2 regions of the Acinetobacter sp. ANC_7511 genome follow, and region 1 is predicted to be linked to the other one. Evidence: predicted binding sites of a transcription regulator. Region 1 holds the regulator's gene; the other holds the start of a gene.
What was found. The regulator PhoB, encoded in region 1, activates phosphate uptake and scavenging genes when phosphate is short. The targets are predictions, from matches to a motif close to TGTCATNAANCTGTCATAA.
Positions count from the first base shown of each region.

Region 2: the regulator PhoB is predicted to act here: its motif matches at 12,348-12,366, upstream of AC1M9L_RS09090 (inorganic phosphate transporter).

Region 1 is NZ_JBWYIY010000012.1:35,015-50,861, forward strand. Features, by position in the region: gene gshA (glutamate--cysteine ligase) at 1-1,176, opposite strand, end outside; gene AC1M9L_RS09475 (DUF924 family protein) at 1,389-1,928, shown strand; gene AC1M9L_RS09480 (CC0125/CC1285 family lipoprotein) at 1,964-2,518, shown strand; gene AC1M9L_RS09485 (DUF445 domain-containing protein) at 2,556-3,863, shown strand; gene thrH (bifunctional phosphoserine phosphatase/homoserine phosphotransferase ThrH) at 4,051-4,683, opposite strand; gene AC1M9L_RS09495 (LysE family translocator) at 4,696-5,304, opposite strand; gene AC1M9L_RS09500 (2OG-Fe dioxygenase family protein) at 5,308-6,078, opposite strand; gene AC1M9L_RS09505 (LysR family transcriptional regulator) at 6,176-7,048, shown strand; gene AC1M9L_RS09510 (methionine aminotransferase) at 7,204-8,367, shown strand; gene AC1M9L_RS09515 (MATE family efflux transporter) at 8,472-9,839, shown strand; gene AC1M9L_RS09520 (SDR family NAD(P)-dependent oxidoreductase) at 9,891-10,736, opposite strand; gene AC1M9L_RS09525 (TetR/AcrR family transcriptional regulator) at 10,935-11,621, shown strand; gene phoB (phosphate regulon transcriptional regulator PhoB) at 11,850-12,560, shown strand; gene phoR (phosphate regulon sensor histidine kinase PhoR) at 12,571-13,932, shown strand; gene asd (archaetidylserine decarboxylase) at 13,974-14,822, opposite strand; gene AC1M9L_RS09545 (sulfurtransferase) at 14,819-15,667, opposite strand; gene pncB (nicotinate phosphoribosyltransferase) at 15,779-15,847, opposite strand, start outside.
Region 2 is NZ_JBWYIY010000011.1:75,138-90,984, reverse strand. Features, by position in the region: gene AC1M9L_RS09130 (alpha/beta fold hydrolase) at 272-1,282, shown strand; gene AC1M9L_RS09125 (hypothetical protein) at 1,300-2,301, shown strand; gene AC1M9L_RS09120 (class I SAM-dependent methyltransferase) at 2,330-3,580, opposite strand; gene AC1M9L_RS09115 (TonB-dependent receptor domain-containing protein) at 3,672-5,930, opposite strand; gene nfuA (Fe-S biogenesis protein NfuA) at 6,153-6,791, opposite strand; gene AC1M9L_RS09105 (rhomboid family intramembrane serine protease) at 6,951-7,568, shown strand; gene AC1M9L_RS09100 (ABC transporter substrate-binding protein) at 7,723-8,676, shown strand; gene AC1M9L_RS09095 (hypothetical protein) at 8,836-10,377, shown strand; gene AC1M9L_RS09090 (inorganic phosphate transporter) at 10,452-12,074, opposite strand; gene metH (methionine synthase) at 12,533-15,847, shown strand, end outside.

The DNA of each region.
Region 1 (15,847 bases):
TCCACGATTCACAACTTCTTGCTGGTTTTGTTCAATCACTTCAAGTTCATCATCTAGCAGTTCAGGACTGTCTTTTAATAAACAATAAAGCGCTAATACCTCAAGGAATCCTGCAGTATCTTCATTGATACCAATAGGGCTGTATGGATTCACATCTACTGCGCGTAATTCAACATACCCTACCCCACGGTTTGCTAATGCATCAGATGGTGTTTCACCAGACTGTGGTACTTGTTTAGGACGTACAAGACTATAGTATTCGTTTTCAATTTGCAGTACGTGATCATTAATTTGGATCGGCTCACCCGCTTCGTCATCTAATCCCAAACGACTGAAAGCAGCATAAGATGTTTTCACCGCCTTTTGTAAACCTGCTAAATATCCTTTCAAATCATTGTAATGAATACCTAACTCTTTCTGCGCCGAGTTTTGATATCCAAAGCGCCCCATACGCAATGCAGTGGCATATGGCAAATACAATGTTCCCTTAATTAAAGGCAATAAATGATGTTCACGACCCGTCATAAAACAACGACAGACCGATGGGCTTGCACCTATCAAAAACATAACCAATGGGGTTAAACGAATGAAATTTCGAATTAAAGCGAAATATCGATGGCTGCGATAATCCTGCAAACTGAGCTGTTTTAAAGCTTCATCTTGCTCGTTTGCTTGCAACTGCTCAAACAACGCATCAGGGAATGAAACATTGTAATGTACACCTGAAATCGTCTGCATACGACGACCATAACGTACACCTAAACCACGACGGTATAAGGTTTTGAATTTACCAATATTGGACGAGCCATATTGCGCAAGACGAATACTTTCTTCTTCATCATCCAACATACATGGCATCGACATTGGCCATAGCTTTTCACCATCTTCTAGATGTCGATGAGTGAAAGCATGAATATCTTCTAAGTAGCTTAATGCTTCAGGAATTGAAGATTGAGGAGGCGTAATAAACTCAAGTAAGGCTTCAGAATAATCTGTCGTAATATGAGGATGAGTTAACGCAGAGCCTAAACCCTTAGGATGATCTTTCTGGGAGATAAAGCCATCACTTTGCATCCTTAAGCTTTCGCGCTCAATGCCTCGTAACATACCTTTAAACACCGACGAATCCACCCAATTTGGTAAAATTGTTTCAGAGAGCGCTTCGGGTTGACTCATTACTTACTCGCTTATCTAGAAGAACGACTGAGATAAAAAATTATTGATTTATATCAAGTATACCGTGATTTATATTCCCAAATGCAGTTTGCATATACATTTCAGTTGGATAAACCTTTTATTTTGGCAAATTTTTAACACAATCTTAGTCTTTAAGACATCTGAAATTTGTGATTTTATTGCAGAATAAATGCTAACAAACTGTAAAGAATATGAATTATCACAACGTTATAGATTTTTGGTTCAGTGCTGAAACTCAACCACATTGGTTTGCGAAAAGCGATGCTTTCGATCAACTTATTCAAGCGCAATTTGGTCACACCATCCAACAAGCTGCCGCAGGCGAACTATGGACATGGCGGGAAACTGCTTTAGGACGCTTAGCAGAAATCATTGTCTTGGATCAATTTTCTCGTAATGTTTATCGTGGCAAAGCTGAATCTTTTGCCCAAGATCCATTAGCACTTGGGCTAGCTCAAGAAGCGGTTCGTCTTGGTTTAGATCTCGAACTGGAACCTGAACAACGTAGCTTCTTATATATGCCTTTCATGCATAGCGAATCAAAAATCATTCACACTCAAGCGCTTCGTTTGTTTGAGGCATTAGGCAACCCTGTAAATTTAGACTTTGAGAAAAAGCATCAAGTCATCATTGAACGTTTCGGCCGCTATCCTCATCGTAATGAAATTTTAAATCGTCTCTCTACACCTGAGGAAATAGAATTTTTAAAACAGCCAAACAGTAGCTTCTAAATTGATATTGATACAACAGACTTCAGGAGAGCGAAATGAAGAACTTATGCATGATTTTGGGATTATCTGGCATGATCCTGCTGTCTGGTTGTGTCACGACGCCAAGTAAACCGCCTACATTTGATCAGCTTGGGCAATTCGCAACTATTCCCTTGAACCAATCAACGTATCGTATTAGTTTTCAAGGCTCATCCAACATGAGCTATGGTACAGCTGAAGAAATAACCTTACTTAAAGCTGCACAAACAACGGTCAAACAGGGCTTTCATTTTTTTAAAGTCCAAGATGATCCAAGCAATCGCACACAACAACCACCTCGTCAAGCTGTGGTTTATTCCAATCCTTACCCGTATGGTTATGGATATCGTAGACATCCTATGTTCTTTGATCCTTTTTATGATCTGCCACAGGTGGTCAGTTTAGAGCCAGTTCAAGTAGCCTATACCATCACCTGTTTTAAAGATCAAAAAACAGCACCTCAAGATGCTTTTGATGCACGTTTAATTTTACAGGCCTTAGGGTCTAAATATGGTTTAAGTGCTACAGGCGACATACTGCCTGTACAAACACAGCCTTCTCAATCACAATAAAATAATATTAATACAACAGCTTACATAGGAATTATGCATGAGTGTATCACCAACAATGACTACCCCTAGTCTGGATCGAAGCAAACGGTTTGCCATGATCGCACTGGTTGTCGCTGTATTGGCTTGGATATCGCTCATGGTAGCTGCCAAAATTTTTCCAGAATATGTTTGGCTTATTCATATTTTAATGTTGTCTGCTGAAGCAGGTGTGGTTGGTGGTTTAGCAGATTGGTATGCCATTACGGTTTTGTTTCGGAACCCATTCGGCCGTATCCCTATTCCTAAGTTTTTAAAAGATCACACCGAAATTATTCCACGTAACAAAGCGCGTATTGCAGAATCCATGGGACGTTTTGTTCAAGAAAACTTCCTATCGCCACAGATTGTGGCAAAAAGCTTGAGTCAAACAGATGTGAGTTTGGCAGTAGGACAATGGCTAGCCAATCCAGATAACAATCGTCAAGTGACTCAAGTGATTCAACAGACAGTGCCTAAAGTTTTTGAGTTTGTTGGACAAGAACAAGTCGGTAGGTTTATTCAAACTAACAGTGTGCAATGGGTAAAGAACACTCAAATCAATACCCTGGCCAGTGAAATGATTCGTGCCGTATTAGAAAATGACTTCCACCAAGATGTTTTACAACGTGGTCTCGATGTTGCGCACGGTTGGGTGACTTCACATCCTGAACAAACTCGGGAGCTAACCCGCACCCTATTTAAAGAACTCGGAGTGTGGCGTTTAGCCAAAGGCGCAAGTTGGATCGGTATCGATGTTCAACAAAGAACGATTGACTCTTTAATAGAGCGTGTCGAGTCAATGTTGGCAGATCCAGAGCATCCATGGCGTCAAAAAATTGAGAGTATTGCACAGCATTTAATGACTGAACTCGCAAATCCTGAAAGTCAGGCGAGTCTTAAATTAAATGAAACTAAAAATGCATTGTTAGATAGTCCTCAAGTTTTAAATTTTATTACTGGTGCCGTCGTCATTCTGTGCAATGCCATTCGTGAAGATTTGGAGAAAGCAGATTCAGGTATAGCTGAAAATTTACGTGTTGCGATTCAACAAGTCGGTCAAAACATCATTTCCAATCCTGCATTACGCCAATTATTAAATGAAAAAATGAGTTCAATGGCAGTCAATCTCAGTGATCAATACAGCGAAAAAGTCATTTTATTTATCAGTGAACGCATTCACGAATGGGACTCACGAGAAATGATCGATAAAATTGAAAATGAAGTCGGTGGTGACTTACATATGATTCGCGTCAACGGTGTTGTCGTTGGTGCATTTATCGGTTTAGTGTTAGGGATCATCCGAGCAGCAGTTGAATTTTTGATTTAACTTAGAAATGAAATTTAAATTTGGTCGCTGACTAAAATTGAATTCATTGTGAATTGACGTCATCAAAAAGCCCATTTCTGCATGAATGGGCTGTATTTATTATTCTTAATCCATTTAAAGAACTAAGCTATCACTAGAGTCATTCCTATCTGCTTCATCTTATATAAACCATAATAATATTATAAGGTTACATAATTTTTTTACGATTTAAATGTGAAATAATATCTTGATAAGAGTCTACTTTACAAAAATAAGCTGGGGAGTTCTTTCTCACGTCTTCTGAGGGTTGAAATAAAAAACCATAATCAACTAAATGCAACATCGAAAAATCATTGAATGCATCACCAATCGCAATACTATTGGTCATTGAAACGTTTTCTTTTTGGAACTTTACAATAATTTCATGTTTCCCTTTATCTCGTGTATACAGAACATTTTCTATAAATCCATCTGGTCCAATTTCTAAGTGATGACAATATGTATTTTTAACAGGAAGATTTAATTTTTCAAAAAAGGGAAATAAAAACTCATAAAAGCAATCTGAAATAATGTTAACTTCAAAATTTTCAGCCTTTTGCAAATATTCTAAAAACTCCTTAGCATCTGGAATGACATCCAGTTCTTTAATGTCATCGATTAATTGTTTTAAAGGAATTTTATTTTCTTTCAGTAAATTAATTCTAAATTCCATCAGAGACTTATAGTCTGCGACTTCTCGAGTTGTAATCGCCAACTCTGGGATATTGTATACATTTGAGAAGTGTTTCCATATTTCAGGGACAAGAACACCTTCCATATCGATAAAAGCCATCTTTTTCATATTGCTACCCTATTATTGAAATTTAGCAAACAGAAGTGCTATCCCTAGCAGACATAATACAGTTCCAATCACTCTGTTAATCTGTACTTGCTTAGCTAACATTTTCTGTCTTAAAACAATCGATGAAAAAAGCAAAGCCACCAATCCAAACCATAAAAAATGAGCAAAAGACATAAATAGCCCATAACCGACCAGAATCGCTTTCGGCGTACTCACACTGATGATCTGAGTGTATGTACTAATCACAAATAAAGTCGTTTTAGGATTAAGTGCATTGGTGAAAAAGCCATATTTCACTGCTTGAAAAGGATTAATTGCAGCAGTTGATGACGTCTCGACAACCGGACTTTGTACAAAAGTTTTATAACCGATATAGATGAGATAGATGGCTCCAATATACTTCACAATATTTAGAATTTGAGGTGTATACGCCATGACAAATGCGACAGCAATAAGCGTATAAGTCACATGAATCAAAACACCTAAAGAAATTCCCAGTGAAGTGAGAACACCTATCCTTCTACCATATAAGTAACTGTTTTTTGTCACGATAGCAAAATCAGCACCAGGACTCACAACAGCGAGTATGGTGATGAGAATAACTGCTATAAACTCACCCATTCATTATGCCTTTTTAAACGTGATCACTAATACATCTCTTAATCCAGTATCACCCAACGTAAAATCATTGACTTTGATTTCCGTTACGCTGTGATAGACCTGATGATCATCCACAAGTGCGATATCTAAAAAATTTTCAAGCATAAATTCTGCTTTCAAATTCTTATTTAAGTCATAAATTCGGGTCATTCCACCCTGAACATTTTGACGGTTGATCATGGCCATTAAAACGAAATCCACCCCATCTCGATGTATCCCCTCAGGGGTTGGCTTACCACTATCGTTAAATTTTGCTTCAATGCGAAATTGATGCGCTTCGATAAACCAATTTTCAGTTTCAATTTCTGAAAAGGTGAGATATGCGAATTGTAGTAAATTTCTAAAAATTGGATTTTCAATTGTATTTTTATCAATCTCTGAAAAATATCTCGCAATTCCACCATTCAAAGTGTTGTATTCAATCGTCTGAAAATGAGGAATATAAGAATTTTTCAGTAAAATTTTATGCTTATCATTAATAGTAAAAGTTGCATGTTTTCTTGTTCGATATTTACCTTTATCCGACATAAATTGATCTAAATCTAGAGCGTTCCAACTGTCTATAAAATCACTGACATCTTGCTCATTAACATCGTGAAAATTATTATTTTTCTGTATTTCTTGGAATGTATTTAAATCAATAAACGCATAACCCTTTTTGATTATCTCTTTTGAATATGTGTATTCATGGAGATGCTGCTTGTTAAATGGACTGAATTTTAATATATTTTCCATTGTATTAGCTTTATTTTGCTTTTGGTAATCTTCATTTTGAACAAAAGTTAAAAAAATAAAATCAATAAAATCGACTAAAAATATATGAGTTTTTGGAATGATAGAAAAAATATCTTTGAATTCACTGAAGTTTTTTTATTTTGTCGCTAAATACAGCAGTGTCACGATTGCAGCAAAGAAATTATTTGTTACGCAAAGTGCCGTCAGTAAGCAAATTTACAATCTCGAAGAAATATTAAATATCACATTATTTGAACGACGAAATAAAACCTTGATACTCACCAAAGAAGGAGAAACTCTTTTTCATTGCGCTCAGAATATTTTCAATCAATTGGATGATTGTTTAATTGGACTAACTCAAAATAAAACTGAAAACAAACAATTGGTACTGTCCTGTGAACCAACCATTTCGATGAAGTGGTTAATTCCACGACTTGTTGAATTTAAAAAACTTGGACATGATTTTGAAGTGGTTTTGCTCACAGGTGGTGGTGTAGTCGACTTTGAAAAAGATAATATCGATATCGCAATACGAAGAAATGATTTTGAATGGGGATCGCATCTGTTTAGTGAGAAAATTGGCGATGAATATATTGTGGCAGTCCAAGCATCTCACCACCCTAAAACCAAAGAATTGTTAATTTCTAAATCACGCCCTTATTTTTCAAAAAAATTACACCAATTGGATGAACTCAAAGATATTCTGAAGAAACATTCCAAAATAGAATTAGAGCATTTTTACTTATGTTTAGAAGGCTGCTTGGCTGGCCTAGGAAAGACGATCATTTCTATCTACATGATTGAAAAAGAATTAGAGCTCAAGTCTGTAAAAAAAATAACACCAATTCTTCAGGATGGTTCTGCCTATTATCTACTGTCCCATACTAGATTTATTGAAGATCCTCGGAAGATTATTTTTTTAAATTGGTTAAAAAATGAAATGAAGCAAAGTCAGATCAATCATTTTTAACATGAGATCACATAGATCATCTAAGGTTTTAAACTTAATTGAAGATCATTAGAATCTTATGAAAATTAAAACGAATATGTCGCAGATATTTGTATTTAGTGCAGGCATTTCAACTGCTAAACTACGAAGAAACGGGCTAAATATTACTATCCAGCATGATTAAAATTGAATCTAAATTACCAGACTTAGGTGTCACTATTTTTAGCGTGATGTCAGCACTCGCCCAAAAGTTGAACGCGTTAAATCTTTCTCAAGGTTTTCCTGATTTTCCACCTCCTCCTGAATTAATTGCAGCTTTAGCTCAAGCCACACAACAAGGCTATAACCAATATCCACCTGGTGACGGTCTGCTGAGTTTAAGACAAAAAATTGCAGCCCAATTCTGCCAACGAGACCAAGTCGATTTAGACCCGATCAGCGAAATCACCATTACACCTGGTGCAACGACTGCAATTTTGTGTGCGATTCAAGCTGTTGTAAATGCTGGAGATGAAGTAATTATTTTCGATCCTGCTTATGATAGTTATGCACCTGCAGTGAAACTCGCTGGGGCGCAAGCGATCCATATCAACTTGGTACATCCAGACTTCCATGTTGACTGGAATGTGGTGAAAGATCGAATAAATGAACGAACGCGATTAATCATTGTAAATACACCACATAATCCCTCAGGTGCAATTTGGTCCAAGCAAGATTGGCAACAACTGATCGAGTTGATTCAGGATAAAAACATTTGTGTACTATCTGACGAGGTCTATGAATATTTAGTGTTTGATGGTCAACAACATTATTCTGCGCTTAGTTTTCCTGAACTTCGAGATCGTAGTTTTGTGATTGGTTCATTCGGAAAAACGTTTCATGTTACTGGTTGGAAAACTGGATATTGCGTTGCACCTCAGGCACTGATGAAAGTATTTCGTCAAATTTATCAATTTGCCAATTTCTGTGGTGTCCATCCGATTCAAATCGCGCTTAATCAATTCATCGAACAACATCCTGAACATATTTTAGATCTCCCCAATTTTTATCAAGCTAAACGTGACTTATTCATCCATGGAATTCAACATTCAAAATTTCAATATGTGCCGTCACCAGGAACTTATTTTCAAAACTTAGATTTCAGTACACTAAGACCTGAGCTCACAGATATAGAAATGTGCCAATATCTTGCAGAACAACACAAACTGGTAGCGATTCCTATATCAGTGTTTTATCAACAGCCACCTCAAGATCTGAAGCTCATTCGGGTCTGTTTTGCAAAACGAGAGGAAACCTTGCATCTTGCAGGAGAAATTTTAACGAAGGTTCAATCACAATAACGAAAAGAGACGAGACGGATTACTTTATTACTAAATCAATTTGAATGATAAGGTGCTAAGGTCAATCCGTTGATATAGAAAACAATAATGGATAAGACTTATATATGGCGAGAACCTTACGGCCGATTGATGAACCTGGTTTCTGGAAAGTTTTTTTAGTTTTTTTAGTTCCGCTGATTGCAACCAATATCCTGCAAAATTTATCCGGCACAATTAATACGATCTTCGTCGGGCAAATGATGGGCGTTCAAGCAATTGCTGCTGTTTCCGTCTTCTTCCCTATTTTGTTCTGTCTCTTGGCTTTTGTAATTGGGCTTTCGGCTGGCTCGACGGTATTGGTTGGTCAAGCGTGGGGAGCACAAAATTTAGAAAAAGTAAGAGCGGTTGTCGGCTCTACTATTTTTATGACATTGATCGGCGGGACGATTATTGCCATTTTAGGTGTTCTATCTGCACGCCACATTCTTGAGGCCTTGGGCACAGACCCAAGTGTCATGCATTTATCTTTGCCTTATGTTCAATGGATGTTAGCAGGTAGCCCACTCCTTTTTATTTATATTATTTATACCTCTATCTTACGTGGTGTCGGTGATAGCATTACACCTCTCATCGCTTTGGGAATGACCAGTTTAATTGGGCTCTTTATTACCCCTGTTCTCATCGCTGGATATTTTGGATTTCCTCAATTGGGTATCATTGCACCTGCCATCGCCACGATTGTGGGTTATCTGGCCGTGCTTATTTTTCTGTACGTTTATTTAAATAAAAAAAATCATCCATTACGTCCAGATTTAGCAATGTGTAAACATGTACGCCACAATCCTGAACTGAGCAAAATTATTCTCAGACTTGGCGTTCCTACAGGCATTCAAATGGTCACGACCTCTGTGGCAGGATTAGTCATTGTCGGCTTGGTCAATCGCTATGGTTCAGAAGCAACAGCTGCTTATGGCGCAGTTAATCAGGTTTTGAACTACATCCAATTCCCTGCTCTGTCTATCGCAATTGCTGCCTCTATTTTTGGGGCTCAAGCGATCGGTGCAGGTAAAGCGGATTCTTTATCACGTGTAACTAAAACAGCACTGGGGATGAATTTTGTCTTTACAGGCGGGCTCGTAATCTTGGCTTATTTGTTCTCAAAATATCTCATGGCATTATTTATTACAGATGAAAAAGTCGTGATACTCGGGCAACAATTATTGTTTATTGTGCTGTGGTCAATTTTATTTTTTGGCGCGAGTGCTATTTTCGCCTCAATTATGCGTGCAAGTGGCACTGTGACTATGCCAATGATCATCAATATTGTAGCCATACTCTGTATAGAACTCCCAGCAGCTTATCTATTTAGCGCATGGTGGGGGCTGGCGGGAATCTGGTACGCTTATGCTTTGGCTTTCGTTTGCTTATGTGTGATGCAAGGTTTGTATTATCAATTTGTTTGGAAAAAGAAAACTGTTCAAGTACTGATTTAAATTAGAAATCAAGAAAATAAAAAACCCGCATGACGCGGGTTTTTTTAACGATTATTTAGAATCGAAACGTTTACTCATTTTAGTCGCAAATGCAGTCACTTTTTGATAGCCCGTTGGCATCACACGTTGCATTAAATCAATCACTTTCGCATCGTTACCAATCAGTAAACGACGGCGATCTTTTTGCACTGCTTCTAGAATTTGACGCGCTGCTTCTTCAGGTGGACAACGTAATAATTTATCAAATGTCTGTGCAGATTTCTGTGGATTCATGCCCAAAGATTTTAAACTGTCATTCATTTTTGCAGCTTTCGCAATATTGGTACGAATGCCACCTGGATGTACGCAAAGCGCGCTCACACCCACATTTTCAATATCTAGCTCTTGACGAAGAGATTCAGTGAAACCACGTACAGCAAATTTAGTTGCATTATACGCAGACTGAGTTGGTTGCGCAGTTAAACCGAATAAACTTGAAATGTTGATAATGTGTCCATCACCTGTTTTCTTAATATATGGTAAGAATTCTTTGGTGCCGTACACGACACCCCAGAAGTTAATGTTAACAATCCATTCCAACTCTTCGTATGTTGCGCCTTCAACGGTCGAACCCAATGCCACCCCAGCATTGTTGAAAATCATGTTCACTGAACCATGATTCTGTACAGTTTCAGCCGCCCATGCTTTAACTTCGTCACGATTCGCAACATCTACTTTCTTGGTTGTGACTCGTACATTTGCATTCTTCGTCAGTTCAACTGTTTCTGCTAAGCCCTTTTCATTTACGTCACTTAAAGACAAATGACAACCTTGCTTGGCCAGTAACACCGCAAGTTGTTGACCAATACCAGAACCTGCACCTGTGATTGCAGCCACTTTGTTTTTAAAATTTTTCATTGTGAATCCTTTTTTTGATTTTTATGCACCACAGCGTTGATCTGGGTCATTCATGTTCACTATAATTTTGACAATTATTATTGTCAATGTAACTATCGACCATTTTTATTGTTACTATAGGCCAATTTAGTATCTTTAGCTGATCAGTACTCTATACTGACCGCAGCATAACACTTTTATAAAAAGACTCGAATTGCTATGAACCCAGAGAACCTCACTCCATCAGAACACGAGCAAGCGATTGAAAAGCCTCCCGCAAAAGAGCGTCAATTTAAAGGGATGTCCTTAACTGAACGCAAACAAGCACGCCGTGAGAAACTTATTGAAGCGGGTATTGAAGCATATGGAACTCATGGTTTTTTCTCAGTAACCGTTAAAGATATTTGCACACAAGCGAAATTAACTGAACGTTACTTTTATGAATCTTTTAAGAAAAGTGAAAACTTATTCCAAACGATCTTTTTAGAACTGATTGAGAAGCTTCAACAAACATTAATGCAAGCTATTATGAAAGCCTCTCCTGAGCCTCTCAACATGATTGATGCAGGTCTAAATGCGTTCTTTAGTTTTTTAGAAGATGATCCGCGTACCGCTCGGATTATTTATATTGATGCAATGCTCGTCCAAGAACTTCATAATCATGCAACCATTCAAGAAACAATGGGCCGTTTCGACCGAATGATTCATGCCTTTGTCACATTAATGATGCCACATACCCATCTCACTGAAAAAGAGATCTCCTTGATTGCAACTGGTCTAAATGGCTATGTCACTCAAGTTGCTGTTCGCTGGGTAGTAGGTGGTTTTAAACTTCCACGTGCTGAGGTCGTTCAGGCATGTAAAACCGTTTTTCTCGCCCTATTGAATGATCTAATGAAAAAGTAGCATCAAATTAAGATGAAGAAATTGTGACAAATCGTAAGTAAATTTAAGATATTGATTTAATTTCAGATTAATAAATATCAATGAGACAAAATATCAGCCTAATTGTCACAAAACATTGCTATATTTAACTTCGATTTCCATCTTGCAATGATACTGTCATAATTAATCTTTGTAATAAGCCTGTCATAAATATAAAACGGTTCACCGTTCATCATAGGATATTGCGTTGTGAAAGATGACTACATTTTAATTGTCGACGACGAGCTCCCAATTCGGGAAATGATCCATACTTCTTTAGATATGGCAGGCTTTCAATGCTTGGAAGCAGAAGATGCGAAACAAGCACATCAAATGATTGTTGATCAACGTCCAGCGCTTATCCTACTCGACTGGATGTTACCGGGTGGCGTGAGTGGCGTAGATTTGTGTCGTCGCCTTAAGCGTGATGAAACACTTTCAGAAATTCCAGTCATTATGTTGACTGCGCGTGGCGAAGAAGACCATAAAGTTCAAGGTCTTGATGCTGGTGCAGATGACTATATGACGAAACCATTTTCAACACGTGAGTTGGTATCCCGTATTAAAGCAGTGTTAAGACGTGCAAATGCGTTAAATGGCGAAAAAACCATTGATGCAAATGGCTTAATTCTTGACCCAGTAAGCCAACGTGTCAGCTATAATCAAAATATTCTTGATATGGGGCCAACAGAATATCGTCTATTGGCATTCTTTATGACTCATCCAGAACGTGCCTATACCCGTGCTCAATTACTTGATCAGGTATGGGGTGGAAATGTGTATATTGAAGACAGAACCATCGACGTCCATATCCGTCGCTTACGTAAGGTGCTCGAACCTTATGGTGCAGACCGTTATGTTCAAACTGTGCGTGGTACTGGCTATCGTTTTTCAACACGAGCTGATGTTGCTTTAGGTTAATTTAGATTTTATGTACGAACCCTACCCCGTCCCAGAATTGGCACGTGAACATCAAAAGTTTCTATATAGCAGTTTATGGACTTTTGCCAAGCAAGACTTACGTTTACTGGTATTTCTACTGATTATTGCGGGCTGTATCGGGTTAGGGATTGGCTATCTTTGGATATGCTTAGGCATTGCCTGTCTCATATTTTTTGGTATCCAATTACGCTCATTATATTTAGTCAATGATTGGATTTCGAATCGTCCTTACGATGTACCACCAAATTTAAATGGAATCTGGGGGGCATTACTGTTCAATGTATATCGGGCTCAACGCCAAGAACGTATTGTTCAGTCTGAAATGGTTGGACTGATCGATCGAACTCAATCTTCTCTCGTGGCTTTATCAGAAGCGATTATTCTTACGGATGATTCCCATCAAATCGAATGGTGGAATCCTGCTGCGGAAAAGTTATTTGGCATTCAAGCTGTTGATCGTGGCCGCAACCTGCTCACGATTATTCGCCAGCCAGATTTTATTGAATATTTTCATAATACCAATCAAGCACCAGATGGTGTAAAAATTAAATTGGTGAACCATGATAATAAGTACGCGCAAATCAAACTGACTCGCTTTGGCAATGAAAGTCGCCTCTTAGTTGCGCACGACATTACGCGTATGAAAAATCTCGAGCAAATGCGTTCAGATTTTGTTGACAATATTTCACATGAATTAAGAACACCACTCACAGTGTTAAGTGGGTATATCGAAACATTCACAGATCAAGAAGATATCAATCCGCGTTGGAAACGTGCCTTTGAACAAATGCAATCGCAAACTAAACGCATGAATGCATTGGTCAATGATCTTTTGCTTTTGTCTCGTTTAGAAAATGAAAAACAAATTGCGAAAAATCAAATTATCGAAATGCCAAGTTTAATGAACCATCTGTTTGATGATGCGCAAGCTTACAATATTGATTATGGTCATACACTTAACCTTGATATAGACAGCCACTGTGACTTAATTGGTTCAGATATGGAATTGGCGAGTGCATTTAGCAACTTAATTACCAATGCCATAAAGTACACCCCGAAAGGTGGCACCATCACCATCGGCTGGCATGATGATGGAGAACGTGGCTATTTTTCTGTTCAGGATACTGGTATTGGAATTGATCCAAAACACTTACCGCGTTTAACTGAGCGTTTTTATCGTGTGGATAGTGCACGCAGTCGTCAAACAGGTGGTACTGGTTTAGGCCTTGCCATCGTTAAGCACGTACTTATGCAACATGGCGCACATATTGAAATCGAGTCGAAAGAAAACGAAGGCTCTACATTTATTGCCGTGTTTCCCAAAGAACGCTTGTATAAAATGCACGAATAAAAAAAAGCGCCTTAGGCGCTTTTCTTATTCAAAAGATATACTCAAATAAGATGACCCAACGCTTCACCCATTACTACAGTTGAGTTCGCCTTAAATGCTTGGTCCCATTGCATTTTATCTTTCTCAAACAAAACTACAGCCGTTGAACCCAAATAAAAACGTCCGAGCTCATCACCTTTTTCAAGTTTCATCGCATGATGGTTCAGCTCTAAGCGACCTGTTGGTTTTACTTTACCTGTCGCAACAGTTTCAATTCCAGCAACAATCATTGCGCCAACTAAAACAACAGCCATACGACCAATATCAGTATCGAATAAACATACCATTCGTTCATTACGTGCAAACAAACCCGGAATATTTTCAGCTGTAGTTTGGTTGACTGAAAATAATTCACCTGGAATATATAAAGTTTCAGTCAATGTACCAGAATAAGGCATATGCACACGATGATAATCACGCGGTGATAAGTACACTGTTGCAAATTCACCATTTTTGAATGGTGCTGCCAATTGAGGATCACCAATTAACTTTTCAACTGAAAAGCTTTGACCTTTTGCCTGAAAAATATCGCCCTCATTGATTTTACCTAATTGTGAAATTGCACCGTCTGCAGGTGACACGACACTTTTAGGATTAGGATCAATTGAACGAACGCCTGTTTTCAAAGAGCGAGTGAAAAACTCATTAAAGGATTTAAATTTCAAGGCATTTTGTTGCTCAGCAATTGACATATCAATGCCATATTTTGCTTTAAATGCTTGAATGACAACATTCTTTAATACTGGGTTTTCACTGGCTGCGACTTTACCCACCAAACGGCTGAGTTTTTGTTGCGGGACGATTTGCTGCGCTTGAATAAATAGTTTCTTTTTTAAATTTGTCAGACTCACTCAGGTGACTCTCCAGTAATGATTGGACTGTCGAGGCGGTTGCCCCACTCGCTCCACGCACCATCATAAGCTTGGATATCCCAACCCAGTAATCGACCAATAATGTAAGCTAAACCTGAACGGTGATGAGACTGACAATATACGACGACTGGCTGATCAAATTGAAAGCCCAATTGTTCTAAACGTTGTTGCGTGCGTTCTAAGGGGTGCAATTTTAAATGATTTTGACGATTAAGTGCAGTACTCCACTCAAAATGTCTAGCCGTTGGAATATGTCCCCCACGACGTGCCGCGAGACGTTGCCCGGTATACTCCTCAGCCGTTCGGCAGTCCCATACTTGGCAAGTTTTATTTTCAATTTTTTTTATCAAAGTTGAATAATCAATACGGTGTTGATCAACATTGGATATCTTAACTTGAAAAAGACATGTGACTGGCTGAACCTCTTCAACTTCTGAAGAAGTAGGATAGTTGGCGCCTAACCATGCATGAATACCACCATTTAATAAACTGGTGTTATAAAAACCCATACAGTGTAGATTCCATATCAGTCGACCAGCCCATGCCCCACCTTCATCATCATAGACCACGACATGATGCTCAGGTGATATGTTTAATATCTGGACTAGCTGCTGAAGCCCTTCATCATCAGGCAATAAACCCGTAGCTTGTTCCTCTTGGCGCACTAAAAATTTTGGCTTCAGATGTATAGCATGCGGAATATGTAATTGCTCATAGACCGAACTTCGGGTCAAATCAACAATACGTAACTTTTCACTTCCTAAATGAGGAACAAGTTGTTCTGCTTCAATGAGCAGACCGAAATCAAAAGCGTTAGTGGTCATATTTATTGAATAGTTCTATTGGCCTTGTTCAAATCTTAGCACAAGACTTTTTCAAAATTATTCTGATTTTTTGCATGGTATTAGCAAAAAATCAGAAAAGGGAAATTATGATTAAGGAGACTCAACATCAAATACCTGACGCAAATATGCGAGGAAGGTATCATTATCAGTCATCGTTTT
Region 2 (15,847 bases), on a different contig from region 1:
TTGATTGTCACTGACAAAATTTAAACTCTGTTACAATTTTTGTTAATTGCTAAAAATATCTTCAATTTCTTCAAATCTGATGATTATGATCATTCCTTACTGAAACACTTTAGCAGCTGATTCAGCGCTTAAATTTATGTTTATGAAGTAAAACTTATTTAAATCGAGAACCAATTATCACAAAAATAGGATTTATTTTTTTACTTTTAACTACTACTTTATAAAAGTCACTTGATTATAATGTCGCCCTGTTTTAAGGGATTTCACCTGCATGTTTGTTCATCTTCCTTTACCCACATTGAAGCATCAACATTTATTTTCCATTTTACTCGCATTAATGCTCAGCCTCGGTATCTCATCTACTCGAGCAAATACTGTTGAATTTATCGACTATCAAAAAGTTTTAAATGAAGAACGTGCTTGGGCAGGACTATCCAATAAAACGATTCGCGTCGGAGATGTTGTGTGGTCTTATAGCGAAGGTGGTCCTGCTGATCGACCTGCCTTATTGCTCATTCATGGTATAGGCATGAATCGAGACAGTTGGAATTATGTAGCTCGGAATCTCACACAGCAATATCGTGTCATTATTGTTGACTTGCCTGGAAGTGGACAAACGCTAACACCAAAGGGATTTGACTTATCACTTCCTCATCTGACTGAACAGTTACGTCGTTTTGCAGAAGCATTACGCATTGAAAACCAGCTTAATCTAGCGGGTCACTCTGTCGGTGGATCAATCGGACTGATGTATGCTGCTAAATATCCTCAAGAAATGAAAAGTTTATTTCTGATCAGTGCCGGTGGATTATTCAGAAGCAACAAAACATTCTTCCTCAATAACCCAATTTATTTAAAGCAGCTTTTAATCTCACAACCTGGTGACTTGAATTATGTTTCTAGGAGAGTCATGCATAAAGCTCCCTTCGTACCCAGTTTAATCAAGAAACAACAAGAGCAAGCACTTATTCAACGCGCGGCGGATACATCTGAGCTGATTCATCAGCTTGTAAAACTCAATCAACAGTACACCGTTGAATCATTTGCTCAATTGTTAAAAAATATTGAGGTTGAAACATTGATTTTGTGGGGAAAACAAGATCAGATAGTCAATGTTGAAGTTGCACATGAATTAGGGACCGCCTTAAAAAAAGCACATCCCCCTATTTTATTAGATCAAATTGGTCATACACCTATCGTAGAAACACCTGATCTTGTGGCACAACATTACTTAAGTTTTTTAAATAAGATGAATACCGTTAAAACGTCATCGTCAAATTAAGGATATTGAGAATTTTCATGGAAAAAAATCCTAAAATCGAACAGTTGATTGAGGCACATTTGGCATTTCTTGATCATGAATTTTCTCAAGATGACACCATTGAAAATGAATTTTTATATTTTTATCAATGGTTTCGAAAACAACCTTTAAAGCAAATTTGGTCTTTCGAGGCGATTAATGCACTGCTTCAAAAACAAATTCTAAATACACCTGCAACTGATTCTCTCATTCAACAGATTGCGGAGCATATTCGATTTGCGTTGGTTCACCCGCTTAATGAAACGACTCAAATCGAAGATATTATCTCGGTTCACACCATTGATCGAATTGCACTTTACATTTCATCTAAAAGTGCTCATCGCCAAGCTCTAATTAAACGTATTGTGAACAATCCCGCATTTTCGAGTATGCTCACCGAGTTAATCCATCATTCTATTCAGGATTATATTGATAATTCAGTGATGAATAAAAAAGTACCCGGTGTCGGCCGCTTTATGAAAATGGGGAAATCAGTTCTTGAAAGTGTCACTGATTCAAATCTTGATGATACGGTCAAACATTATCTTCAAAAAAATATTATCAAGATCAGTCAAATTAGCGAACAAGTGATTAACCAACACTTTGATGATAATAAGCTATACCACTTTCAAGCCAATCTTTGGCACAAAATAAAGCAAGTCCCACTCTCTTCTGTTAAAAACTATGTTGAAATCAATGATCTACCAAATACTGTGGCAATGGGACATGATATTTGGGACAACCTCCGTCAAACTGAATATCTAAAGCAACAAGTACACGATGGTATTTACACGTGGTATTGCCATAATCAAGACCGCTCTTTTGATCTGATCATGCAAGATATCAATATCAACGAAAGCCTTGTTCAAAATGAATTAAGTGCTCTACTCTGCCCCGTAATCAAGCATATGATTTCTAGTGAACACCTTAAACAACGTGCACGTGTATATCTTGAAAAATTCTACTATTCTGAACCAGCACTAAGTATTCTCACATCTTAATTAGAAAACCGCTCCTTAGAGCGGTTTATTAGAAATATGTCGTCGGTATTTGAATCTCAATTTGATGCTCACTCAGCCATGAATTGAGACGTTCTATTTTACGTAGGTCCTTTGATTTTCTATGCTCGCTTATAGGGCAGATATAATGGCAATTCATCAATAAAAATATACTCTCAACAAGTAGTTTTAAATTTTGCTGAAAACAAGGAAGGTGATGTAACTGTTGAAAAGTTTTAGAACCTGTTCTTAAACTTTCAATAATGGCACTGATCACCTCCTTCGGAGCTTGAATTGGGCCAATTGATGTTTTTAAATTAATATTATCCAATCGCTCATTGTTAAGAATAAGATCTAATCTAATCTTATGTAAAATTCCTAAATGGTCTTCAAAACGGTAATTCACTGATTTTTTTTGAAACAAATCCATACGCTGCTTTGAATCCCGAGCAATATCTTTTAGATACTCTTTTGTATTCGAAATATTCACATCTGATATCAACTGTTGCAAGTCGACTGGAATGCTAAGAGAATCTAAGTTTTCAGTTGGAACTGCACTCCCAATATATGATAGATCAGCTTCGATCTTTAAAATCTCATGTACATCTACACTATAAAGGGGTTGCCAATAATCAGTTAAAAGTTCGTGAGCGAGATAATTGGTATCATTTTTTAATGTATTCACAATTCCTTGTATTTTGTCATATCCAATAAAAGCGCCTCTCCGATTTAATTCACTCACTAGTGCTGTAGACAATTCAATACTTTGAGCAGATTGCTGAGACGTATTTTTATCAACCAAGTTAAAGATTTTTTGAATAGGCTGTAAAGTAGCGGATCCAGGAAAGCACATATAGTGTAAATAGAATAGTCCTTGGTCCTTTAAAGATTTATCTAGAATCTGCCTAATAAAATATTGATTGTGTTCAGAAACCCAAGAATACACTCCATGACAGACAATGAAATCAAACACTTCATTATTATTTTTGTTAAATTTTTCAAAGTCTATATTTAAGAATCTTATATTGCTTAACTGTAAGAATTGAGCAAGCTCTGTAGCTCGTTGTATGTGTTTGTCATTAAAATCCACTCCGACAAACTCAGCGTACGGATTTGCAATTGCTGCCACAATCAAGTTAAGACCACAACCACAACCTAACTCTAAATATCGAAAATTTTGAGATATATCTGGCGCTATATAACCTTGAAATTGGCTGATTGTACTCAACCAAATTGGCTGCATCTCTGGATAAAAAAACATAGGATAGATAGTGTCAACCACATAGCCATCGACGCGCTTCATTATTTTCCTTCTAAACTCGACTATTCAAAGCTTGGAGTGAGATTCTCGCTCTCACTCCAAGCACAAGACATCAAAACTTATAATTCAAGGCAAAGCTGTAACGTCGACCATCAAGCACCCAATCATTTCCATCTTTCAGTACATTTTTGTTTGCAACATTATATACACCAGTAGATAGCTGGAATTGGTCACTATACTTATACACAGCTCCAACATCTACAAATGTATAAGCTGGTGTTTTATCTCCATCGGTATCACCCACTGTTTTGCCACGATAATTCAATTGAGTCCATAAATACAATTGATCATTAAAGTCCCAATCTAAGCCTGCATTAAACATATGTTTAGGCAAATTATTCAATGGTTTACCTTCATACTGTCCAGATTTTTGCTCACTATCTGTGAATGTATAAGAGTGTCTATATTTTAAGTAATCTGTAATGTTGTAATCTGTGGTCAGTTCAAGCCCTCTAATTTCGGCCTTATCAATGTTATAGTTGAGTGTATAACCATTTGCGTTATATGGCAGATTAAGGTTGGACTGATAGAAAGCACTGCTATTAACGAAATCATTAATTTCAGATTGAGTGTAAGGCGGCTCACCGTCATTTTTTGGGGGAAGTCGACTACCATCTAAACGACCAGATCGAGTAATTTTATCGTTAAAGTCAGTTTGATAGACCATAAGACTTGCAGATAAACCCAATTCAGGATGAGTGAATGCAAAACCTGTTTCATACGTTAAACTGGTTTCTGGCTTTAAATTTGGGTTTGGCATAATTGCCCCGCCCATTGAGTTCAGCATGTAATCTGGAGAAGAATTACGTAAGCTCGGCGCTTTATAGCCTGAAATTACACCTCCTTTTAAAGTCACGTTGTCTGTAGCTTTATAAACTGCATATGCCTTTGGACTGAAATTATCACCAAAAAACTCATTTTCATCGAAACGACCACTTAAGGTTAGTGCTAACTTATCACTGACATTCCAAGTATCTTCTGCAAAAATAGACCATTGATATCGATCCATTTTAGTGACTTTACCAGCCATCGCTGCATTTTGGTTACTTGTACCATCCTCAAGATTTTCTTTTAAATATCGCCCGCCAATGGTCAGACTATGATCTTCGAAAAAGTACGTTCCTTGGGTATTGGCTGTGATAGTCTCAAATAAAATCCCCCCTGGATTTTGAACTTTACCCACAGTACGCCCTGTAATTGCATTATTTTTATCTTTATCATATTGCAAGTAAGAAGTGAGTTTTAGATTGTCGTACTCACCATCATGAGTAAGGCTAAAATTATTTTTTTCTAATTCTGAGTAAGTCCCTGTATTCGGTACGACATCTGAACGATAGATTAGCTCACCATCATCATTACGATTATTCGTATTATATGCTGGATAATAATTTCCATTAGATAGAACGAAATCTTTACCATCAATATCAACTTTAGGACCCGTTACTGAAACATACTGGGTATAACTTTTACCTGGGTTGTGTGTACGCTCTTGTTGAGTTCTTACATATTCAGCAGTGAGTGTGTTTTTTTCATCTGGTGTAAAAACAAACTTTGTACCTAGATTTGTTTTTTGAAAATCTGGTTCACTCTCACCTGTTTCGGCTGTATTTTTTTGTAATGAACTTTCTTCAATCGTTTGAAGACCAGCTGTAACTTGAACCGAAAGAAGCTTATCAATTAATGGTGCATTTACATACAAGCTGGTATTGGTTGCGTCGTTGTTAACGTCATTCGATTTACCAGCTTTGATATATTCTGTTCGAATACTTGCAGTCAAACGATCTTGATGCTTTTTAGTAATGATGTTAATTACACCACCCATTGCATCAGAACCATATAGAGAGGATGACGGGCCTCGAATCACTTCAATACGTTCAATCGATTCTATTGGCGGTAAGAAGTTTACTGATGCTCCTTGAACCCCCCCATTTGTTGTTAAAAGACTACCATCATTCATTGGACGTCCATCTACTAAAAATAGGGTATAAGCTGATCCCATACCCCGAATGGAGATCGTCTGGTTCGTTCCACCGCCTTGTACAAATACACCTGGAACATTTTTCAATGCATCAGTTACATCACTATAAGATTTTTTTTCTAATTCTTCGGCAGTAATCACTGAAATAGTAGCAGCAGCATCCGCTATATTTTGCTCATAACCACTCGCTGAAGTTACGACAATTGTTTTTAACTTAGTTGTATCTTGTTTTGCATTAGTATCTTGACCAATTTGCTCTTGTGCAAAACTTGAAACCGACATGGTGGTTAAGACAGCAAACGCTAACTTAGATTTTAAAAATGTCTTTTGCATTGTGTAATTACCAAAGAATGTGTGGAGAGATCTTGTTCGAATTGTGTCGCATTGTAACAAATGATAATCACTTTGCAATAGATTATGATAACTATTCTCATTTATAGTTTTGTTTTTACATTTCAATTTTATTGATATTACTCATTTTGTTCAGTTTTCATAAAAAAAAGCCCCCTTTTAATGGGAGCTTTTCAAATCAACTTTTGTAAATTTAAAGGCAACTTATTTCATATAAGCGCCTTCTGATTGGCTGTGGTCTGTCTGGTCCACAACACGTTGTAACTCTGGGATATGCTGTTTTAGCGTAACTTCAACACCTTGTTTAAGTGTCACATCAATTGCTGAACACCCTTGACAGCCACCACCAAATTTCAAGACCGCTGTTAAACCATGCTCAGCATCTTCAACCACTTCAACCAATGCACAGCTTCCACCATGCCCTGCTAAACCAGGGTTAATTTCTGACTGTAATACATAGGTTATACGTTCTTCAATCGATGCATCTGGACCTACACGTGGCACTTTCGAGTTAGGTGCACGGAAAGTCAACTGACCACCAAAGCGATCTTTGTTGTAATCAATCACTGCATCCAATAAGTATGGGATTGATGGTGTATCAATATATGCAGCAAATTTTGGATATTCTTGTTTATAGTCGGTTGGAACGACTTCATCTGGTGCACTATACGCCATGCAGCATTCAGCACGTGGTGTACCCGGATGTTCTACGAAAACACGTACCGCGATACCAGGAGTATTTTGCTTCTCTAAAAGTTCAAACAAATACTCTTGCGCAGTTGGTGTAATTAATAAATTTGGAATTTCTTCAGCAACTGCAGTGCTGGTGTTCTCAGTCGACATAACAATTTTTCCTCAAGCTGAAGACTCTATTTTAACTGAAGATCGGGGATAATATTTAAAATTCAACTAAATTTGTCAGAATTATTATATTAATAACAATTAAATTTAAAAAAATGGCATGATGAATAGAATTAAAGCAATTTATTCAATCTTATCCATATGCTTGATTTACCTTTTAATCATACTGTCACCATCGTTTTAATTACGGTTGCCATTTCACTGGTTGCATTTTCCAATCAAAATATTATGAATCGTTTGATTTTTTGGCCTCCAGCCATGCAGAAAGGTCAATACGATCGATTTATCACGCATGGTTTTATACATGCAGATGGAACACATCTACTGTTCAATATGATCACACTCTTTTTCTTTGGAAGTGTAATTGAAAGTTTTTATCGACAATACTTATATGAACTCGGATTTGTTCTGTTCTATTTAGGCGGTTTAATCGCGGCAATTATTCCAAGCTATTTAAAACATAAAAATGATCACCGCTGGGCAAGTCTAGGGGCTTCTGGAGCAGTGTCAGCAGTCTTGTTTGCTTATATTTTATTTCAGCCATGGAAACTGATATTTGTCTTCTTTATTCCAGTTCCAGCCATTATTTTTGCCGTGCTTTATGTTGCTTATAGTATTTGGTCAGGTAAACGTGGAAACAGTAACATCAACCACAGCGCACATTTATGGGGTGCAGCCTACGGTGTCGTGGTTACGATATTGATTGAACCTCAAATTATTCCACATTTCTTCAGCAAGTTGCTTCAACTACCTTTTTAATTCTTAATCCTTGCGGAGGATTAAAACACTCCGCATAAATACCCTTCAATTCAAAGTAGATACTAGTAAGAAGATAAAAACACAAATTCAACAATGATAATGATTATCATTTATACATCCATGGTAAGCTTTTATCAAACCTCGAGGTATTGATATGACTTACATTAAACTTCCATTGGCACTCATTCTTTCATTCAGTGCCGTTGTTTCACATGCTCAACCTGTTCAATTCACTTATCAAGATCAAACTATTCAGCTGCAAAATACACCACAGAAGCTGGCTGTGTACGAATTATCCGCGTTGGATACACTGAATGCTTTAGGTATTCGAGCATCAATCGTACCCGAAACTACATATGTTGGTGCTTTGAAAAAATTTAATGACAAACAATATGTAAAAGCTGGATCTTTATTTGAACCCAACCAAACCATATTAAAAGAACAAAAGCCAGATCTCATCATTGTCGGCGGGCGTTCTGCTGCAAAATTAAATGAGGTCAAAAAAATTGCACCTGCAATCAACCTCTGGCCTGATACTCAAAACTTCAATCAAGACCTGAAAAATCGCACACTTTTTTTAGCAAAAATGTTTAATAAGGAACAACTCGCACAATCTAAATTAGATCATGTCTATGCCCTTCAAGCACAACTTAAACAACTTACTAAAGGTAAATCCGGCCTGATGCTTTTTGCCATGGGTGATAATTTTATACCGCATGCAAAGAATGAAAGATTTGGATTTGCCTATGATATTTCTGGCTTAAAGTCAGTGGTGCCAACTGCAGCACCTCAAGCCTCAAGTACTCGACCTGCTCCAAACTCACCAGAAGCTCTTGCTGCCGCGCAACGCAATTTAGAGCGTCTAACACAAGCAATAAAACAAAATCCTGATTTCATCATTGTGTTAGACCGTGGTGCTGTAAACACGCAAAACTATGCTGCGAAACAACATATTCAATCACATCCATTACTCAAGAATAGTCAAGCAATCAAAGAGAATCGTGTCATCTTTGTTGATGCCGATGCCTGGTATTTAACGGGCGCTGGCTTAGATAACACTGCATTTATGTTAGAAGAATTGATCAATGGTATAAAAAATACTAAATAATTGATTTTATTTATAAAGGAAGTCTTCGGCTTCCTTTTTTTAGAAATATCTCGTAATAATTCAATCAATATCTGGTAATTAATGCCACCTAGATCATTAATTTTGTCAGGATAATGTAGGCATCCGCGAATTTATTCATTTTTTTTTGAGATTTTTTGCATGTCTAATCAACCTGATGGTTTACAATTTTCTTCTAACACGTCCTCTAAGCCCAGCAGTTCAAAATCAGGCCAACGCATCGTCAGTGCGGCATTACAACAGATTCAGCCAGAATACGCTGATGCAGTTATCAATGAAAAGAATTGGCGAAAATCCTATCCGATTCATTTTAAACGGTTGGTAGAATGTGGGCTCTCATCACCTGAAGCTGCGCTGCGCATCGCTCAAGATGGACTTCAACAAGCTTATGAAGAGTTTAGTTTTCAACGTGATCAACATACACATGCATTGAATGAAGTGATGAATCTTAAATCAAAAGATTTAAATACCTACACACTTCAAGGAAACTCTAATGCTGAGCCGCAATGGTTTGTACCTTATCAGGGTAAAAATTTAGAAGGTCAAGCCCTACTCGACCAAATTCAACTTTGGTTAGACCGAGGTATTATAGAAGCATCACATGCTCAGGCACTACAAGCGTGTGTGCAGCATCCAGAGTGGTTTGACCTTTCGGATCGAACAATGGTGCTGTTTGGTGCAGCTTCTGAAGCAGGACCTTTACCTTGGCTGGCGAAATGGAAAGCCAATATCGTGGCGCTTGATTTAAATCATGAGCGAGTATGGACAAAGATTTTGAATACTGTTCTGCAAGGCAATGCGACCTTATACGCTCCAAGTGTCGAATCAATAGATTCATCTGCATCTATACGTGAAGCTGCAGAGCGTTTAGGCGTTAACTTATTAACAGATACCCCTGAGATTGCACATTGGCTCACCCAGTTTGATCAAGACTTAGATCTTGCCGCAATTGCGTATTTAGATGGCGAAAAGCACGTTCGTGTTTCTATGGGGATGGACGCCATTATGCAACATGTCAGCCAACAAAAATCCAATACCAGTTTAATGTATATGTGTACGCCCACTGACGTCTACGCTGTACCACAGGAAGTGATTCAAGGTGGATTAGATAAGTTTAAATCACGCTCTAAACTTGAAAATATTCTGTCCAAGAGTATTTCGACTGTCTCTCGTGATTATTTTTTCAAACAAAACGAAGAACGCTTATTCCAATGTCATGATAAACAGTATGGGATCTGCGACTGTCTTGTGGTTGAACAAGGTCCAAATTATGCGTTGGCGAAAAGGATTCAACAATGGCGCGCTACGTTAGCACGGTCACAAGGTCAACGTGTCAGCATTAATATTGCTCCATCGACCACTACACATTCGGTAACCAAAAACCCATTATTAAAAGCTGCTTTCAATGGTGCCAATTTGTTTGATGTTGAAGCATTTGAACCCGCGACGACCAATGCGATTATGGCTGCGTTGTGGATTCATGATTTGAGAAACCCACATTCGGTTGCCAATCCTGACATCGCCCTCAATCATCCATTAGACTTAATCATGCATGGTGCTAATCATGGTGGATTATGGCGTGTAGCATATCTCGCACGCACCGCCCTACCATTTGCCGCATTATATGGTTTTGCTGAGGAAAAACTCCCCTTGAAAAAACTTTGGTCTAAATTCCAAAAATAAGTGTCATAAACAATTGATCATAAAAAAAGCGCTGATTGTTCAGCGCTTTTTTAGTCTTTAAGTATTGAATTCAATCAGGTGAACTGAAGGAACAACCAGAATAAACCACCTGACAAACAGATTGTTGCTGGCAGTGTGAAAATCCACGCTGATAAGATTGTGCGAACCATTTGGAAGTTTAAGCCCGACTTATTCGCAACCATCGTACCTGCTACAGCAGAGTTTAAAACGTGTGTTGTTGACACTGGCATACCAAAGCCATCAGCAGCAGCAATCGTTGACATTGCAACTAACTCTGCAGACATCCCCTGACCATAAGTCATGTGTTGTTTACCAATACGTTCACCAACGGTAACAACAATACGTTTCCAGCCTACCATCGTCCCTAGACCTAATGCCAATGCAGTCGCAACTTTCACCCATGTTGGAATGTATTGAAGGAATGAATCTAAGTTATCACGGTAGTTGTCCACTGTTTTTTCTTGCGCTTCAGTCATGGCAGGTAAAGCTTCTGCTTTATCTAAACGCTTGAATGCAGTCGTGCTGAGGTACATATCATTACGGAATTCAGCCACTTGATCTTCAGGAACATCTTTAATGGATGTGTAGCTTCCTACTTTTTCACCTAAATGATCCGTCAAGCTTGCCAAAGCTGGCACAACTTCAGGTGTGATTTCTTTGGTTTGGATATATGACGTGATAATTTGACGTGCTTTTTCATCTGGAATATCTTGGTGATTTGGATAAATCAAATCAGCAGTTTGAGCAGATAACTGACCAAATGTTTGGATATGTTGTTGATCTAGACTCTTGTTTAAAGAGTAAGCCAATGGCACGATCCCGATCAGAATCAACATAATCAGACCCATACCTTTTTGACCATCATTTGAGCCGTGTGCAAAACTTACACCGGTACACGTGAAAATCAAAATGGCACGAATAAGTGGCGGCGGCGGTTTATTCCCTTCTGGTGGTTGGAATAATTCCACTTGTTTCTTAAAGATTTTTTTAACCAATAAGAACAATACAGCCGCAAATGCAAAACCGATTAATGGTGAGAATAAAAGTGCTTTACCCACTTTCATCACCTGTTCCATGTCTACACCTGACGCACCATTACCTGCGTTTAAGATGTAGTTCATGATGCCCACACCTAAAATCGAACCGATCAGTGTATGAGAGCTAGAAGCAGGGATACCGAGGAACCAAGTTCCTAAGTTCCATACGATTGCGGCAATCAACATGGCAAAGACCATGGCAAAACCAGCACCTGAACCGACGTTCATAATCAATTCAACAGGCAATAGCGCGATAATACCGTAGGCAACTGCACCACTTGCGACCATTACGCCAAGGAAGTTACAGAAGCCTGCCCACATTACAGCGACAGGTGCAGATAAAGCGTTGGTATAAATAACTGTTGCCACAGCATTGGCCGTGTCATGGAAACCGTTAACGAACTCGAAACCCAATGCGATAAACAATGCCGTGGCCAACATGATCACAGCATAAAGATTTAAAGCAGGCACATGAGATAAATCAGCAGCCAACTGAAAACCAATGTAAATCAAGGTTGAAACAATCAGTGTAAGGAACACTGGCATAAAGAATTTCGGCGTTGGCACGTGAACATTCGTCGACTGCATAGGCGTTGACGATTGTGCTGAATCTGAAACTGGAGTTTGATTAGAATTCATGCAAGCAGAGAAAGAGGATAAATATCCCCTCTATTGTTCAATTTAATTATTACAATTATATGACAAAGAGCTGTCATATAAGTCATCCAAATGACACTTATTTAAGAAAATTAAACTTTAAAAACTAATGATATTCAAAATTTAACAATAATAATCATATAGTTAATTCAAAACCCTCGTCTTTAATCTTTATTTCAATCGGTAATTAAATAGATGAAATAAAGATGACATCACTGTCACATTTGTTACAACGGCAGTTATTATTACATTAGATTATGACAACATGATGAAATATAGAAAGTTTCAGTTTTGATAGGTTGATCATCGTAGTTGATGGATGAAATTCATCCTTAATTTTTTGGGAATAGGTTCATAAATTTTTATTTATCAGAAAAGTGGACGTAACTCTGCTAAAATATTGCACCATTATTTGTGCAGATTTTTGTGAGAGTCATTTGATGTCTACCCTCGCCACCTTAAAAGCGCTTCTTGCCAAACGTATCCTGATTATTGATGGTGCAATGGGTACCATGATCCAACGCCACAAATTGGAAGAAGCTGATTACCGTGGTGAACGTTTTGCGGATTGGGCCTACGACCTTAAGGGTAATAACGACTTATTGGTTCTAACTCAACCACAGATTATTCAAGGCATTCATGAAGCTTATCTTGAAGCTGGTGCAGATATTATTGAAACCAACTCGTTCAATGGAACGCGTGTTTCAATGTCTGACTACCATATGGAAGATTTGGTTCCTGAGATTAACCGTGAAGCAGCTCGAATTGCCAAAGAAGCATGTAAAAAATACTCAACACCTGAAAAGCCACGTTTTGTCGCGGGCGTATTAGGACCAACGTCACGTACCACTTCAATTTCACCAAATGTAAATGATCCGGCATTCCGTAACATCACCTTTGATGAGTTAAAAGTTAACTATATAGAAGCGACTCGAGCATTAATTGAAGGTGGTGCAGACATCATCTTGATTGAAACGGTCTTCGATACCCTAAATGCCAAAGCTGCCATCTTTGCAGTGAAAGAAGTGTTTAAAGAAATTGGTTATGAACTCCCAATTATGATTTCGGGCACCATTACCGATGCATCAGGGCGTACACTCACAGGTCAAACCGCAGAAGCATTCTGGAACTCAATGCGCCATGCAGAGCCTTTATCGATTGGCTTTAACTGTGCACTGGGTGCAGATGCGATGCGTCCACACGTCAAAACCGTGTCTGACGTTGCGGATACTTTTGTATCTGCCCATCCAAACGCAGGCTTACCAAATGCGTTTGGTGGTTATGATGAAACCCCTGAAGAAACCGCAGCATTTATTAAAGAATTTGCTGAAAGTGGCTTAATTAACATTACGGGTGGTTGTTGTGGTACGACGCCGGATCATATTCGTGCGATTGCGCAAGCAGTTGAAGGTATTACGCCGCGTCAAATCCCTGAAATTGAACCTGCATGTCGTTTAAGTGGTTTAGAACCATTTAACATTACTAAAGATTCTTTGTTTGTGAACGTGGGTGAACGTACCAACGTCACAGGTTCTAAAAAATTCTTGCGTTTAATTAAAGAAGGCAACTTCACCGAAGCTTTAGATGTGGCACGTCAACAAGTCGAAGCAGGTGCACAGATCATTGACATCAACATGGATGAAGGCATGCTCGATTCACAAGGTGCGATGGTGCACTTCTTGAATCTGATCGCATCTGAGCCTGATATTTCACGTGTGCCAATCATGCTTGACTCTTCTAAATGGGAGATTATTGAAGCAGGTTTGAAATGTGTACAAGGTAAAGCGGTTGTAAACTCAATTTCCTTAAAAGAAGGTTATGACGAGTTTGTCGAACGTGCTCGCCTCTGCCGTCAGTACGGTGCGGCAGTCATTGTCATGGCGTTTGATGAAAATGGTCAAGCGGATACAGCTGAACGTAAAAAGGAAATCTGTAAGCGCTCTTACGATGTCTTAGTCAACGAAGTGGGTTTCCCATCTGAAGATATTATTTTTGACCCGAACGTGTTTGCGGTCGCAACAGGTATTGAAGAACACAATAACTACGGTGTGGACTTCATTGAAGCAACCGGTTGGATTAAACAAAACCTTCCAAATGCGATGGTGTCAGGCGGGATCTCAAACGTATCGTTCTCATTCCGTGGTAATGAGCCTGTTCGTGAAGCGATCCATGCGGTGTTCTTGTATCACGGCATTCAACAAGGCTTAACCATGGGTATCGTAAACGCAGGTCAGCTTGCAATTTATGATGATATCGATGCTGAGCTAAAAGAAGCTGTTGAAGATGTGGTACTGAACCGTAACCAAGGCGCAAGCGGTCAAGAAGCGACTGAAAAATTACTCGCTGTTGCGGAAAAATATCGTGGTCAAGCGGGTGCACAAAAGGCTGAAGAAAACCTTGAATGGCGCAATGAACCTGTAGAAAAACGTCTTGAATACGCGTTAGTTAAAGGTATTACGACTTATATCGATGAAGATACTGAAGAAGCACGTTTAAAATCAGCACGTCCACTTGATGTGATCGAAGGTCCACTCATGGCAGGTATGAACGTGGTGGGTGACCTGTTCGGTGCCGGCAAAATGTTCTTACCACAAGTGGTGAAATCTGCACGTGTGATGAAACAAGCTGTGGCTTGGTTGAACCCATTTATTGAAGCAGAAAAAACCCAAGGCGAAGCCAAAGGTAAAATCTTGCTTGCTACTGTTAAAGGCGACGTACACGACATCGGTAAAAACATCGTGGGTGTGGTACTTGGCTGTAACGGTTATGACATCGTTGACCTTGGCGTGATGGTACCGTGTGAGAAAATCTTACAAACAGCGATTGATGAAAAAGTTGACATCATCGGTTTATCAGGTTTGATTACACCGTCATTGGATGAAATGGTTTTTGTTGCCAAAGAAATGCAACGTAAAGGCTTTAACATTCCACTCATGATTGGTGGTGCGACCACGTCTAAAGCACATACCGCTGTGAAGATTGCACCGCAATATCACAATGATGGTGTGTACTACACTGCCGATGCATCTCGTGCAGTCGGTGTTGCAACCCAATTGCTTTCACCTGAAATGAAGCCTCAATTGGCAGCTGACTATGCTGCGGATTATGAAAAAATCCGTACGCGTCTTGCCAACAAACAACCGAAAGCAGCAAAACTTTCTTATGCTGAATCGGTTGAAAATGGTTTCAAGATTGACTTTGAAAAGCATGCACCTGTAAAACCAAACTTCATTGGTTCGCAAACATTCACCAACTATCCACTCGAAGCTTTAGTTGAATACTTCGACTGGACACCGTTCTTTATTTCTTGGAGCTTGGCGGGTAAATACCCGAAAATCCTTGAAGATGAAGTCGTTGGCGAAGCTGCACGTGATTTGTTTGAACAAGCACAAGCGATGCTCAAAGACATCATCGAAAATAAACGTTTCGATGCGCGCGCTACTTTCAGCCTTTACCCTGCGAATCGTGTGGCAGCAGATACTGTTGTGGTAACTGATGAAAATGGCAATGTGACGCATACCTTTGAGCATATTCGTCAGCAGTCTGACAAAGTCACAGGTAAAGCGAATTTCTCACTGGCTGACTTTGTTGCACCGAAAGATGTGGCTCAGGATTATTTGGGTGGTTTCACTGTATCGATCTTTGGGGCAGAAGAACTTTCGCAAGAATACAAAGTTAAAGGCGATGACTATAACGCGATTATGGTTCAAGCTTTGGGCGACCGTTTTGCTGAAGCCTTTGCAGAACATTTGCAC